3 regions of the Ruegeria sp. HKCCA4633 genome follow, and region 3 is predicted to be linked to each of the others. Evidence: riboswitches for the same ligand, from Rfam matches in the RefSeq annotation. Region 3 holds a riboswitch; each other region holds the start of a gene.
What was found. A riboswitch is a leader RNA that binds a small molecule or an ion and turns the genes downstream of it on or off. The one in region 3 is predicted to bind cobalamin.

Region 1 (4,165 bases), on a different contig from region 3:
ACATCGCCAGTGACCGTTATGACAAGAACGGCCCCAGCCGCCGCCCCCGAGGACAGGCCAAAAAGGAACGGATCGGCCAGATCGTTGCGCGTGGTTGTTTGCAAAACCACGCCAACTACGCCCAGCCCTGCGCCGATCACAGCGGCGAACAAGGCTCGGGGGAGGCGAAGGTCGAAAACGATCCGATGCACCGGGGACATTTCACCTTCTGTCAGGCCGGTCCCCAAGCCAATGGCGGTAAAGACCTCGGCCATTGGGATCGAGGTTGTGCCATAGATCGTAGACAGCAGCAAAAGGGCGGTCAGAATGACCGCCCCCAGCAAGATCGATCGGCCCAAATGGACCATGTCAGTTGGTCTCCGGATGCATCGCATTGGCCATCTTTTCAATGGCTTCAATATTTGCCGGTCCGGGTGTCAATTCCTCGTAACGCAGGCCGATCCAGCGCGCGTTCTTGACTGCATCGGTTTGTGACATGACAGGATGATCTTTCAGAAACTGGAAGGTATCTTCTGCACCATTTCCTGTTTGATAGTCCAGTAGCACCAGGAATTCCGGGTTTGCGGCTGCCACGGTTTCCCAAGAGGTGCGACCCCAGCTGGTATCCATGTCATGTGTGACGTTTACACCCCCCGCAGCGGCAATCATGGCGTCCGGGATGGCGAATTTACCTGCGGTAAAAGGCGCATCTGCCGGCCCGTCCAGCAGGAAAACACGAGGTTTATCCAGATCGGCGGTTTTTGCCTCAAGGGCATCCAACTGGACTTTCCAGCCCAAGACAAGGTCTTCCGCCTTAGCCTCGACACCCATCACCTGGCCCAAACGCAGGACGTCGTCAAACAGCAGATCCATGCTGGCTTCGGGGCGGTCTTTGTTCAGGTGCACGCAGCTTTCGGTCAAGACCATGGTCTTGATGCCAAAGGGTTCCAGCGTGTCTGGGGTCACTTCGCCACCTGGCTGCATTCCGTAATACCAACCAGCGAAAAACATATCGGGTTCGACAGAGACAAGGTTTTCAACTGTAGGATATTTCGGAGCCAACTCGGGGATGTCGCCGCGCTGTGCATCAAAATCCGGGCTGGTCTTGTACCAGCCTGTGATGCCGGTCAGGCCGACGATCTTGTCTTGCAGACCCAAAGCAAACGCCATGTCAGTCATGTTCATGTCGTGAACAACGAGCCGTTCTGGCGTTGTTTCAAAAACCAGTGGCTCGCCGCAATTGTCCACTGTAATGGCATCCGCGGCTGCGCCGCTTGCCAGGCCAGTGAACACAGCCACAGGCCAGAGTTTCTGCATCATTGTAAGCTCCTGTTATGATGACAGTTTACGTTTTCGAATATCCAGAGCAGGGATCATGCGGCCCTCATGCTGGAAACACAGATAATCCACTCCAAACGTGTCGCGGACACGATCCGTTGTCAGAACATCGTTGACAGGGCCAAACCCTGTCAGACGTGTTGATTTCATTAACGCCACATGAGTGGCAAATTCCGGGATCATGACCAGATCGTGGACGATCATGACAACCGTCACGCCCAATTCAGCGACCAAAGACAACATGTGCCCCTTGGCATCCGGGTCTAGGTGATTGGTCGGCTCGTCCAGAAACAACAGAGACGGGTTTTGAGCCAGCGCACGTGCGATATGCGCCCGTTGCCTCTCACCCCCCGATAGCTGACCCATAGGTTTGCGGGAAAGGTGCATTAAACCCGTTGTTTCCAAAACCCGGTCAAGATCTTCCCTGTGCTCAGACGCGGACTTGTCAGCCTTGATCGGAATTTGGCCAAGTGCAACATAGTCGTGCAATCGCAACCGACTATCCGGCATTTCCTGTTGGCCAACCACAGCGATCGTCCGCGCGCGTTCATGGGCCGACAAGGTGCGCAGGCTTTGACCTTTTATCTGCACATCACCCAGCGCAATACGTTCGATTCCGCAAAGCAGCTTGAGCAGCGTAGTCTTCCCAGCCCCATTCGGTCCCGCAATCGCCAGAATTGATCCTTCTTCCAAGCCAAAGGACACATCCTGAAGCAGCACATCACCGTTCAAGGCATAATATTCTAGGTTTTCGACAGCCAGGAAACTCATGACGGCCTCTGCGATGGCAAGGCAGGCATGCGCGACAAGGTTTTGGTGAACAGTGTTAGCGGGCGGTCAGTTGCGTTTGTCCAACCATCGGAACTGAGCTGATATTGCCCGGCGAATTCCACCACTGCATCCAGATCCTGTTCCGAAACGATGTCACCAAACAAATACTGCGCCTTGCCCGGTGCCTGAAAACCGACGGTGGTTGGCCGGTCGCAGCCCGCCATGCACGCGACCTCCCGGATTGCAAACCCTTCGGGCAGTTTTCGCGCCAATGCGCCACTCACTTGATCGGTGGACATCGCGCCTGTGCATGTCGTGCATACAAGTAGGAAATGATCTGCAGTTTTCGTCATTGTGCGCACCGGTTACCGCTGATCAAACTACAATACAATGTTATAACATTACTATTTTGAGAATCGCGATCTTTTCGCGAGGCCACAGCACAATAGGTATTGGGGTTGAGGATAAAGCTATCAGTCACCTGTTGCATTGTCCGCTCTGCTTGAAACCAAGCGCGGACAGAAGGTGCCAAAAATGGAAACACGCGAAAACCGTGCCATCAAAGCCTCCTTCCAGGACGCCCCGCCCCGGGTTGGTTAAACATCGGATGGCAGGTCTCCTGACTTGCGGGTCAAAGCTTGGCCCACCTTCCCAACCCTTTCGGGGTCAGTGGCGCAGTGGCGTCGCTCTCCGCTTACAGTTGCGGGGGCAGTCACGGACTTGGCGCAATACAGCGCCGCACCGTATTCCCATTTTCATCCCTTTCGGAACCATCCAACTCAGCTAGGCTGGCGGTGCTGGACTTGTCAAGAAGGAGAAGCAGTCGAGCCGATCCAAAACATCTGGGCGCGGCTCACATTCACGTTGGCCGGTTCTAGCCTGGTTGATATCAATAGTCGGAAACCAACAAGAAGTCCGGCGCAGCGTCTTCTTCGATCTGTGAAAACCGAAGGATGGAATCTTCGAAGACATTATCCGTACGGTCATCATTCACAGTCGAAACCTCTCCAATAAGGCAATCGCCGTGTTCTGCCCAGAATGCGTGCCAGACACCCGGCATAAGGGTCACGCTTTGCCCCGGTTTCAGCCGCAAATGCTCACCTGGTTGCAACGTAACAGGGCAGGCATCGCTGGGTACCGTCACTGGCGTGTTCCGGTCGATGCCCCCGTCAGGGTCAGATGCGTAAATCTCCAGCACCAGATCACCCCCGCCGCGATTGATGATGTCCTCGGCCTTTACGATGTGACGATGCATCGGAGACAGTTGTTTATCTTTCGAGATCAGCAATTTTTCCGCATACAACATCCCGCGACCTGATTTCAGATCATTCACCTCACCATTGCGCAGAGTGAAGAGGAACAGGCCGAGTTCGTCAAACCGACCCTGAGCGTAATCGGTGATGTCCCAGCCCAGCCCCCGACTGCGGATCGTTTCAGCTACAGGACTTCGCATCTGATCGGGCGACCAATCGGCAAAAGGTGGTAACACGGCTCCAAAGGATTGTATGAAAGCCTGCGCTTCGGACTTGATGCGGTTAATTTCGGATCGTTTCATTGGTTTTTCCAAGAATTAAAGCTCATGCGCCCAGGGCGGCTCGGCCCCGGCACGGGATACGGTTACAGCGGCGACTTCGGCTCCCAGTTCCATGGCCGCGCGCAACGCTTCTGGGGTCAGGTTTCGCACGCCTTGTTTGGTCAGTTTCTCAGCACGGCTGAGTGCGGTGAGCACACCAGCATTGAACGTATCGCCGGCACCGATCGTGTCTACGACCTGCACCTGTTTCACCGGCACCGAAACCTTTGATCCATCTGCCAGATACCCATGTGCGCCATCACCGCCCCGGGTCACTATCAGGGCCGTTGGCCCGGCCCGCAACAACAACGCGGCTTTCGCCGACTCGGGCTCGGTACCGGGAATGATCCAGTCCAGATCCTCGTCGGAAACTTTGACGATATCGGATTGCGCGATCATGTGGTTCAGGCGTGTTCGAAACCGGGCCTGATCCTCGATGAAGCCCGGACGGATGTTCGGATCCAGCATCACCGCACGTTCGCCACCATGACGCTTCAACAATGA
Region 2 (4,165 bases), on a different contig from region 3:
ACCACATCTGGCAAGTCACCTGCGGCAAAAGCTGCTGTCGCGCGGGTGCCCAAATCTGTTTCTGTGACAGGGATCACCTCAACGGTCGTGCCGGTCTGCGCCTTGAACTGGTCGGCCATTTCCTGTTGTTTCGCCAGACGCTCGGGCTGCTCTTCGGTCGTCCAGAAACGGATCGTGTCCGCCTGTACCGACATTGCCGTCAGCGCCATTGCCAACGAAGAGCCGAGCATCAGCTTGGCTGCTTTTGGTGTAAGTTTCATGGTCGGTTTCCTCCCCGATTGTCTTCCATGGATCGTTTGATTTTTTTCGCCAACTCGTTCGAGGTCAGCAGCGGCGGTCCGTCAGAGTCGCGTTCAATCAGCACCGCCTGACTGAGTTCGCGCAAAGTTGCGGGTTCTTCTCCTCGGGTCTGACGTATCAGCATCGTAGCAAGGCGTTCACCTGCCCGTTTAGAGTCGACGCTGAACGTCGTTAGCCCGGGGCTGGCGTATTGGCATTCCGGGACCCCGTCATATCCAAGAACCGAGACATCGCGCCCGATCTCAAGGCCAAATTCTGCGCAGACAGAGTAGCTTCCCAGTGCCGCTTGGTCTGTCGCAAATACAATCGCGGTCGGCGGGACAGGAAGACGCAATAAAGCGCGCGCTTCAGCGGCCCCTTCTTCGCGGGTGCGGGCCCCTTCGCGTATCAATTCGGGATCAACTGGCAATCCTGCGTCCCTAAGCCCGTCGACATAGCCATCCCGACGCAGGTGGCTGTAGTTGAACTTTGGATCACTGCCGACAAACCCGATACGGCTGTGACCAAAACGGGCCAGACGTTCGACCGCGTCGCTCATGGCTGTTTCGCCGGAAATATCAAACCACGACGTATCGTCCTGAAACCCGACCTGACCATAGCCAGTCCGCCCATAAAGGATGAACGGCACCTGCAAGTCCTTCAGGTATCCAACGCGCGCATCATCGACTTCGGCTCGCGGCAGTATAAATCCGTCGGCCTTACGTTCTTCAACCAAACGGCCCAGCATGTTCAGCATGTCCTGTTTCGACTTCGCGGTCGAAATTGTCATCGTCCAGTCAGACGCACTGGCAGCTTCACAAGCCCCTGCCAGAAAGTCTTGGAAAAACGGATTGTGCCGATCCGGTTCTTCACTGTTGATGACCATTGCAATGGCACGCACGCGCCCCGTTCGGATGGCCTGAGCGTGGCTGAGCGGGCGATACCCCATCTTGCGCGCCGTCACCTCAACCCGCTTTCGCGTTGATTCTGAGATGTCGGAATACCCATTCAATGCCCGCGACACCGTGCTTTTCGAAAGGCCGAGTTGATCGGCCAGTTCATCAAGCTTCACCCGTCCAGTCGCCGAGGCGCGCCGGGATCGGATTTGTCGCTGTCGCGTGTTGAGATTCGCTGTCATTCCATCATTTTGCGTTTCCGAAACCGGTTTCGGCAATGGAAAAGTCCAATTTTTGTGCGTATTGTAAATTTCTGGTTTCACAAGCCGGGATACTTATGCTTCGGCATCAAATCTGAGGTCACCGCACTGATTGTCAGACAGTGACACTGATCACCTCTATGCACCGAGCCGCAACTACACGGCAGAAACACCTTATTGAAATTCGGTATTGCCCTAAGCGATGCCGCAAACGAGAGTTGACCGTGTACAAGTTTTTCTGCCATCAACGCGCCATGTTCGGTTCCGGGGACTCACCCGGAGGCAATAGGGAATGCAGTGCGGCTTTTTCTTCGCCAATTCTGCAACTGCCCCCGCAACTGTAAGCGGCGAGCGCGGCTGATCGTGCCACTGGGATATGCCCGGGAAGGCCAGCCAAGCGTTTTGACCCGCAAGTCAGGAGACCTGCCGAACATGCGCCCTCGGAATGGGCGTTGATCGTCGGCGACGGGGTGTGCGCCGAAACTGTTTGCCTATTTGAGCAAATGGTTTCGCATTCCCCAATGTCAAAAACCAATGCGTGCCGGGGAAGGCGCGACGTGAGAAGGACTTGTTTGTGAAACACTTTTTGTTGGCGGCAACAGCTGCCATTGCATTGCCTGCGATGGCTCAGGCTCATTTCCTGCTGGAATACACCGAAGATACCATGATTGATCGTCCTGGTGACGTTCCGGTCAAGTTGGTCTTCTGGCATCCGTTTGAAGCCGGGCACGTGATGACCCTGGAAAAGCCAGAAGAATTTTATGTGATCCACAACGGCGAAAAGACCGATTTGTTGGGTACGTTGGAAGAAACCACGTTCGAAGGCCCCGAGAACACGGCCAAGGCCTTTTTGGGCTCGGTTCCAGTGAAACGTTCTGGCGATTACGTCGTGGTAACGGTACCTGCGCCTTATTACGAGGAATCTGAGGATATCTATATCCAGCAGGTCACCAAGGCATATCTGAACCGAAACGAGCTGCCCACCGACTGGGACCAGCCGCAAGGTTTGGCTACCGAAATACTGCCGCTGAACAAGCCCTATAACATCATCGCTGGCTCGACCTTCACGGGACGTGTATTGAGCGAGGGCAACCCAGTGGCTGGCGTAGAGATTGAAATCGAATACATGGCCGCGGAACCCGACTTGGCCGGAAACGGCGCAAAAAACGCAACTGCTTCCCCACTGCCAGGCGGCGCACTGGTCGCAATTTCGGACGAAAACGGCTATTTCACCTTTGGCGTGCCAAAAGCAGGCTACTGGGGTTTCGCAGCGTTGGGTTCGGGCCCGAAGACTGAACATGAAGGCAAAGAACTAAGTCAGGACGCTGTGATCTGGATCCGCGCCTGGGATCTGGAGTAACCCATATGCATATTGTGGACGGAGCCCTTTCGAACCCTGTTGTGATTGGCGGCGTAATCGCGGCAGCAGGCGGGATCGCCATGGGGCTGAAATCGCTGGACCTGGATCGCATTCCCACTGCCGGGGTGTTGTCAGCCAGCTTTTTTGTCGCCTCACTGATCCATGTTCCGATCGGCCCGTCCTCTGTGCATTTGATCCTGAACGGTCTGGCCGGGCTTTTGCTCGGCTGGGCGGCCTTTCCGGCGCTTTTTGTTGGCTTGCTGCTTCAGGCTGTGTTCTTCGGCTTTGGAGGACTGACAGTGCTTGGGATCAACACAGTCAACATCGCCCTTCCGGCGGTGCTTACATGGATAATCTTCGGTCGTCTGATCGCCAAGGGCACGCCTGTTCAAGGAGCAGTTTGGGGCGGCATAGGCGGCGCTTTCTCAATCGCAGCTACGACGGCTTTTGTCGCAGTATCGCTGGCGCTGTCGGGCGACGAATTCCTGCCGGCTGCGAAGCTTGTGTTATTTGCTCACGTCCCTGTCATGGCCGTCGAAGCGGTTCTGACCGGGTTCGCCATTTTACTGGCTCGTCAGGTTAAACCAGAACTCTTTTATAAAGGCGCATCGGCATGAGGCAACTGCTCGTTGTTATTGCGTTGTCACTGATGCCGCTTCCTGCGCTGGCCCACAAAGTTATCGCAGGGGTCTTTCCTGCAGGCGATGCAATCGAAGGCGAATTGGGCTTTTCAAACGGCGATATGGCGCAAAACCAAAAAGTCATCGTGTACGGGCCCGATGGTGCTGAGTTGGGACGAACACTGACCGATACAGATGGTTTCTTCCTTTACACCCCGACCAACCCGGTAGAACACACGTTCAAAGCAGACTTGGGCGCGGGGCATGTGGCAGAAGTCACCATGCCTGCTGCCGATGTCGCGGCGATAATGGGTGTTGAAGCTGACGTGGTCGAAACTGCCGCAATGATTGCCCCTAAGGAAGGTGGGACGCAGGTGACTGTCGCATCATTGACGAACGAAGAACGCGCCGCAATTGCTCAGGCGGTCCGAGACGAAACCCGCCCGCTGCGACGCGAGATTGCCTCCTATCGTGAACACAATGATCTGCAAACGATCCTGGGTGGCATCGGTTACATCATTGGTTTGTTCGGAATCGGCTTTTACATCGCCGCACGCAAGAAGATGACCTCCTGATGGCCCACGCCCTGGAACCCCAGGCCAAGACATTGGCCGAGACTGGTACGGGTGCATCCTTTTGGGTGATCCAAGGCTTGGATCCTCGGATGCGGATCGTGGTGGCGAGTGTTTTTTCCATTGTCACGGTCTCGCTCAGCACCATTCCAGGGCTGATTGCGGCATTGGCTGTTTC
Region 3 (4,165 bases):
TCATGTCCATGAGGTCCAGAACGCGGCCACGGTCCGCAAGGCCCAGCATTGCGCGAACCTGTTCGGCAGTGGTTTCACCCGCCCCGTGCGATATCGCCTGGTCCAGCAGCGAGGTTGCATCCCTTGCAGACCCTTCCGCGGAGCGCGTGATCAGCGCCAGCGCATCTTCTGCGATCTCAGCGCCTTCCGCTGACGCGATCTTTTGCAGAAGGCCGATCATATCCTCGGGTTCGATCCGGCGCAGGTCAAAGCGCTGGCAGCGGGACAGAACTGTGACCGGCACCTTGCGGATTTCAGTGGTTGCAAAGATGAACTTCACATGCTCGGGCGGTTCCTCAAGCGTCTTGAGCAGCGCGTTGAAAGCGCTGGTCGAAAGCATGTGGACCTCATCGATGATGTATATCTTGTAACGCGCGCTGGCGGCGCGATAGCGGACACTGTCGATAATCTCGCGAATATCGTTCACGCCAGTTCGGCTGGCGGCGTCCATCTCCATCACATCGACGTGGCGGCCTTCCATGATCGCCACGCAGTGTTCGCATTGGCCGCAAGGTTCGGTCGTCGGGCCGCCATTACCGTCGGGCCCGATACAGTTCATACCCTTGGCGATGATCCGTGCGGTGGTGGTTTTTCCGGTGCCGCGAATGCCGGTCATGATGAAAGCCTGCGCAATCCGGTCCGCTTCGAACGCGTTTTTCAGGGTGCGCACCATGGCATCCTGACCCACCAGATCGGCAAAGGTTTCCGGGCGATATTTGCGGGCGAGAACCTGATAGGCGGGGCTGGGCGTGTCGGTCATGTTTTCTCGGTCGGATTCGGTGCTTCGGCTCAGCGTAGTGGTCGCTGCCTTCCGCGTCCACTGCGAGGCGCGATGATTTTTGATTTAGATTCTGACCGGATTCGCACTAAGCTGGTCCAACAAAATTTATGGTGCATTTTCGTTAAGAGTTCTTGGTGGAGGACACTGGTTTATGTCGCAACTGGTTATCTATGCCCTGCAAGTCGCGGGGGGTACACTTGCCCTGACATCGATGCCCGGACGGGGCGGGGATTATGAAAGGGATCTGGATACGATTGCCGCATGGAAGCCGGGGCTGGTTGTTTCAATGACAACGGACGTCGAGATGCTCCAAAACGGGGCGCAGGAATTCGGCAGCGATATCCAAAGCCGCGCCAGCCGGTGGGTGCATCTGCCGATCGAAGACTTTGGCGCCCCTACGCCTGCAGTTGAAGAGGCGTGGCCCTCGATCAGCGCGGCCGCCCGGCATGCTTTGACGGGTGGAGGGCGGGTACTGGTGCATTGTCGGGGCGGCTGCGGCAGGTCGGGAATGGTTGTTCTGCGGCTGATGGTCGAATGCGGCGAACAGCCAGACAAAGCCCTGGAGCGTTTGCGGGCGCTGCGTCCTTGTGCCGTGGAAACAGACGCCCAATTGGCCTGGGCAGCACAGAATTTTCAGGCTCAAGTCGTATAGTCTTAGGCCGAAATCTGTTCAGGCGCGTGCACGGGTTTGCGAGGCCGCAGCTTTGCAACCTCGATCATCGCGCAGGGTGGGTCTGTAATGATGCCGGATGGCAAGGCGCTGAACGTGTTTCCAAAGATCAGATCGGCGTAAGCGTTCAGGTCCTGCGGCTCTGCTTCAGGCTGTGTATCGCAAAAGATGCGAATTCTGTCTGATTGCGCTCGGAAAGTTGCGTGGCATCCTTGCGTGCAATGTGACAATTCACTGCCACCTTCAAACTCGAACCCGTCGCTTGTGGCGGCTGTGGCCTGCTTCATCGCCTCGGAAATTGAGCGTGCCAGCCGCGCCAGGGCAGGGCAGGTTTTGCCCGTCCGCTGACACACCGTTGCACTGTATTCATGCGTCTTCGTCTTCCAGATCATCCTGCGCCCTCCGCGCGTGGTGGGCAGGAGAGTTGGGTCAGGTGGGACGGCAACGTGCTGTCAGGACCTGCCCGGACACCCCGCCCGAGTTTCGGTTTCAGTTCCGATGGCAGGTCTCCTGACTTGCGGGTCATGGCTTTGCCGACCTTCCCAGCCCTAGGGGCCAGTGGTGTTTTGGCATCGCTCACCGCTTACAGTTGCGGGGGCAGTCGCGGATTTGGTTTGCGCCCGGATGACCAGACTGAACCGCACCGTGTTCCCTTTTCATCCCGACCCCTTGTGGGGGACAGGAACCATCACACAATCGCTAGCGTCTGATCCGGTTCCGAGTCAAGCTGATCTTTTACCCCGACGTGTGGTCATGCTGGATGGGGGGAACGTTCCTCTTTAGTGTTTAAAATATTGAAGCCAAGCAATTCAGTTTTTCAGTGCAGGGTCAGGGATCATGTTGGACGCAGAGCAGACGGTGTTGGCTGAAGATTTCCTTTTCCCATCCGGGTCCACGACCCTTGCAGCACGGTTGTACCGACCGCTGTCAGAGCCTGAAACCGTGGTTGTGCTGAATAGTGCAACGGGTGTGCCGCGCGACTATTATCGCCACTTCGCACAGTGGCTAGCGGCCGAGCGGGGTATGGCGTGTCTGACCTATGACTACCGGGATTTCGGGCATTCTCTGACCGGCCGTATGAAGGATGCGCGTGCAACAATGGCGGATTGGGCTTTGATCGACATGCCAGCGGCGCGGGCGGAAATGCGCAGGCGTTATCCTGATGCGCAGCAATGGACCATTGGTCATTCCGTTGGTGCGATGCTGGGGCCTGTTCAGCCCGACATCGACCAAATCGATCGGATGATTTGCGTGTGTTCGGGGCTCGTAACCCTCAGTGATCACCCATGGCCTTACCGTGGATTGGCCGGTGTTTTCTGGTATGGACACGCACCGGTACTGGTCAAAGCACTTGGCTATCTGCCGGGAAATGCGATCGGGTTTGGTGCGGACTTGCCGGGCTCGGTCTACTGGCAATGGCGCGAATGGTGCACGGCTCCTTTGAATTATGTACCTGAAATCGGACAAAACCTTCCTGAGGCGCGTTGGGACGGCTCCGGTAGACCCGTGGATTTGTTCACTTTCGAGGACGACCAGATGGTCCCGCCCGAAGCTGTCTGGCGGCTTGCCGACCTTTATGGCGCCGAGGCTAAGCGGCACCTGCTTAGGTCTGATGACTTCGGATTGTCAGAGATTGGCCATATCGGAGCTTTTGCTCGGCGTAATGCGGCAGTTTGGCCGAGCCTGATCGCGTGATCAGGCTCGACTTTTGAATTACCGAGTATTTTTCGCTTAACGCCCTTTATGCAGTTTTCGATCCTTCATGACACCCCGCACCATCTTACCGAACGCTTTGTCCCGTGCCCGGGATTGGGCGACGGTTTCCGAGTTGCGCTGATCTTCGCGCCGAAGCTTTCGCCATCGATCCAAGCGGGCAGGGTCAAGCACGCCTTGTTTGATCGCCCGCTGTACAGCACAGCCTGGTTCGGATTCGTGCTGACAATCTGAAAAACGGCAGTTCAGGCCAAGTACGGCGAGGTCCGAGAACACCTCGTCGATACCGTCCTGAGCTTCAAGCAGACGCAATGCGCGCATTCCAGGCGTATCAATCAGCCAGCCGCCGTTGCGCATCCGGTGTAACGCGCGCGCCGTGGTTGTGTGCCGACCGCGAGCGTCGTTCTCGCGAATACCTGACGTCGCCAAATCCTGATCGGTCAAGCCGTTGGACAATGTCGTCTTGCCAACGCCTGACGACCCAACCAGTGCTCCGGTCTGGCCTTTGGGGCACCAGGATAAGACCTTTTCCAATTCCGTTAGGTCTAGCGCGTTGATCGCCAGAACTGTCAGAAACGGGTCCAGAGCCTGCACCTGTTCCGAGAAACGATTGGGGTCATCCGATTGGTCAGCCTTTGTCAGGACAACAACCGGGTAACATCCTGCCTGATGTGCAAGTGCCAGATAACGCTCTAGCCGGGGCAGGTTGAAATCAGCGTTGCACGAACTGACGATGAACAGCACATCGACATTGGCAGCGATCAGTTGCGTCGCAGCGCCTGTACCGGCGGCGCGCCGGTGCAACAGGCTGCGCCGGTCGAGTAGATGTTGCACGCGATTGTCGTCGTCCGTGAGAACCCAGTCTCCGACGGCATAGCTGCCGGTCGATTGATCAAGGGTCAGCAATGGAGATTCGCCCTGCGGATTCAGCCCGATCAGGCGGTCCCTATGAACGGAAGCGA

Region 1: it holds a riboswitch for cobalamin, as region 3 does, so the genes downstream of both, GOV85_RS08530 (DUF1636 domain-containing protein) here and GOV85_RS16550 (hypothetical protein) in region 3, are expected to answer to the same signal.
Region 2: it holds a riboswitch for cobalamin, as region 3 does, so the genes downstream of both, GOV85_RS09300 (DUF4198 domain-containing protein) here and GOV85_RS16550 (hypothetical protein) in region 3, are expected to answer to the same signal.

The regions. Positions count from the first base shown of each region.
Region 1 is NZ_WQGJ01000002.1:423,058-427,222, forward strand. Features, by position in the region: gene GOV85_RS08515 (iron ABC transporter permease) at 1-347, opposite strand, end outside; gene GOV85_RS08520 (ABC transporter substrate-binding protein) at 349-1,299, opposite strand; gene GOV85_RS08525 (ABC transporter ATP-binding protein) at 1,312-2,088, opposite strand; gene GOV85_RS08530 (DUF1636 domain-containing protein) at 2,085-2,441, opposite strand; cobalamin riboswitch at 2,680-2,878, opposite strand; gene GOV85_RS08535 (D-lyxose/D-mannose family sugar isomerase) at 2,978-3,643, opposite strand; gene GOV85_RS08540 (carbohydrate kinase) at 3,659-4,165, opposite strand, start outside.
Region 2 is NZ_WQGJ01000002.1:609,750-613,914, forward strand. Features, by position in the region: gene GOV85_RS09290 (ABC transporter substrate-binding protein) at 1-260, opposite strand, end outside; gene GOV85_RS09295 (LacI family DNA-binding transcriptional regulator) at 257-1,417, opposite strand; cobalamin riboswitch at 1,678-1,881, shown strand; gene GOV85_RS09300 (DUF4198 domain-containing protein) at 2,010-2,795, shown strand; gene cbiM (cobalt transporter CbiM) at 2,801-3,412, shown strand; gene GOV85_RS09310 (cobalt ABC transporter permease) at 3,409-3,990, shown strand; gene cbiQ (cobalt ECF transporter T component CbiQ) at 3,990-4,165, shown strand, end outside.
Region 3 is NZ_WQGJ01000007.1:49,756-53,920, reverse strand. Features, by position in the region: gene GOV85_RS16560 (DNA polymerase III subunit gamma/tau) at 1-799, opposite strand, end outside; gene GOV85_RS16555 (protein-tyrosine phosphatase family protein) at 972-1,472, shown strand; gene GOV85_RS16550 (hypothetical protein) at 1,475-1,882, opposite strand; cobalamin riboswitch at 1,973-2,195, opposite strand; gene GOV85_RS16545 (hypothetical protein) at 2,328-3,185, shown strand; gene rsgA (ribosome small subunit-dependent GTPase A) at 3,222-4,165, opposite strand, start outside.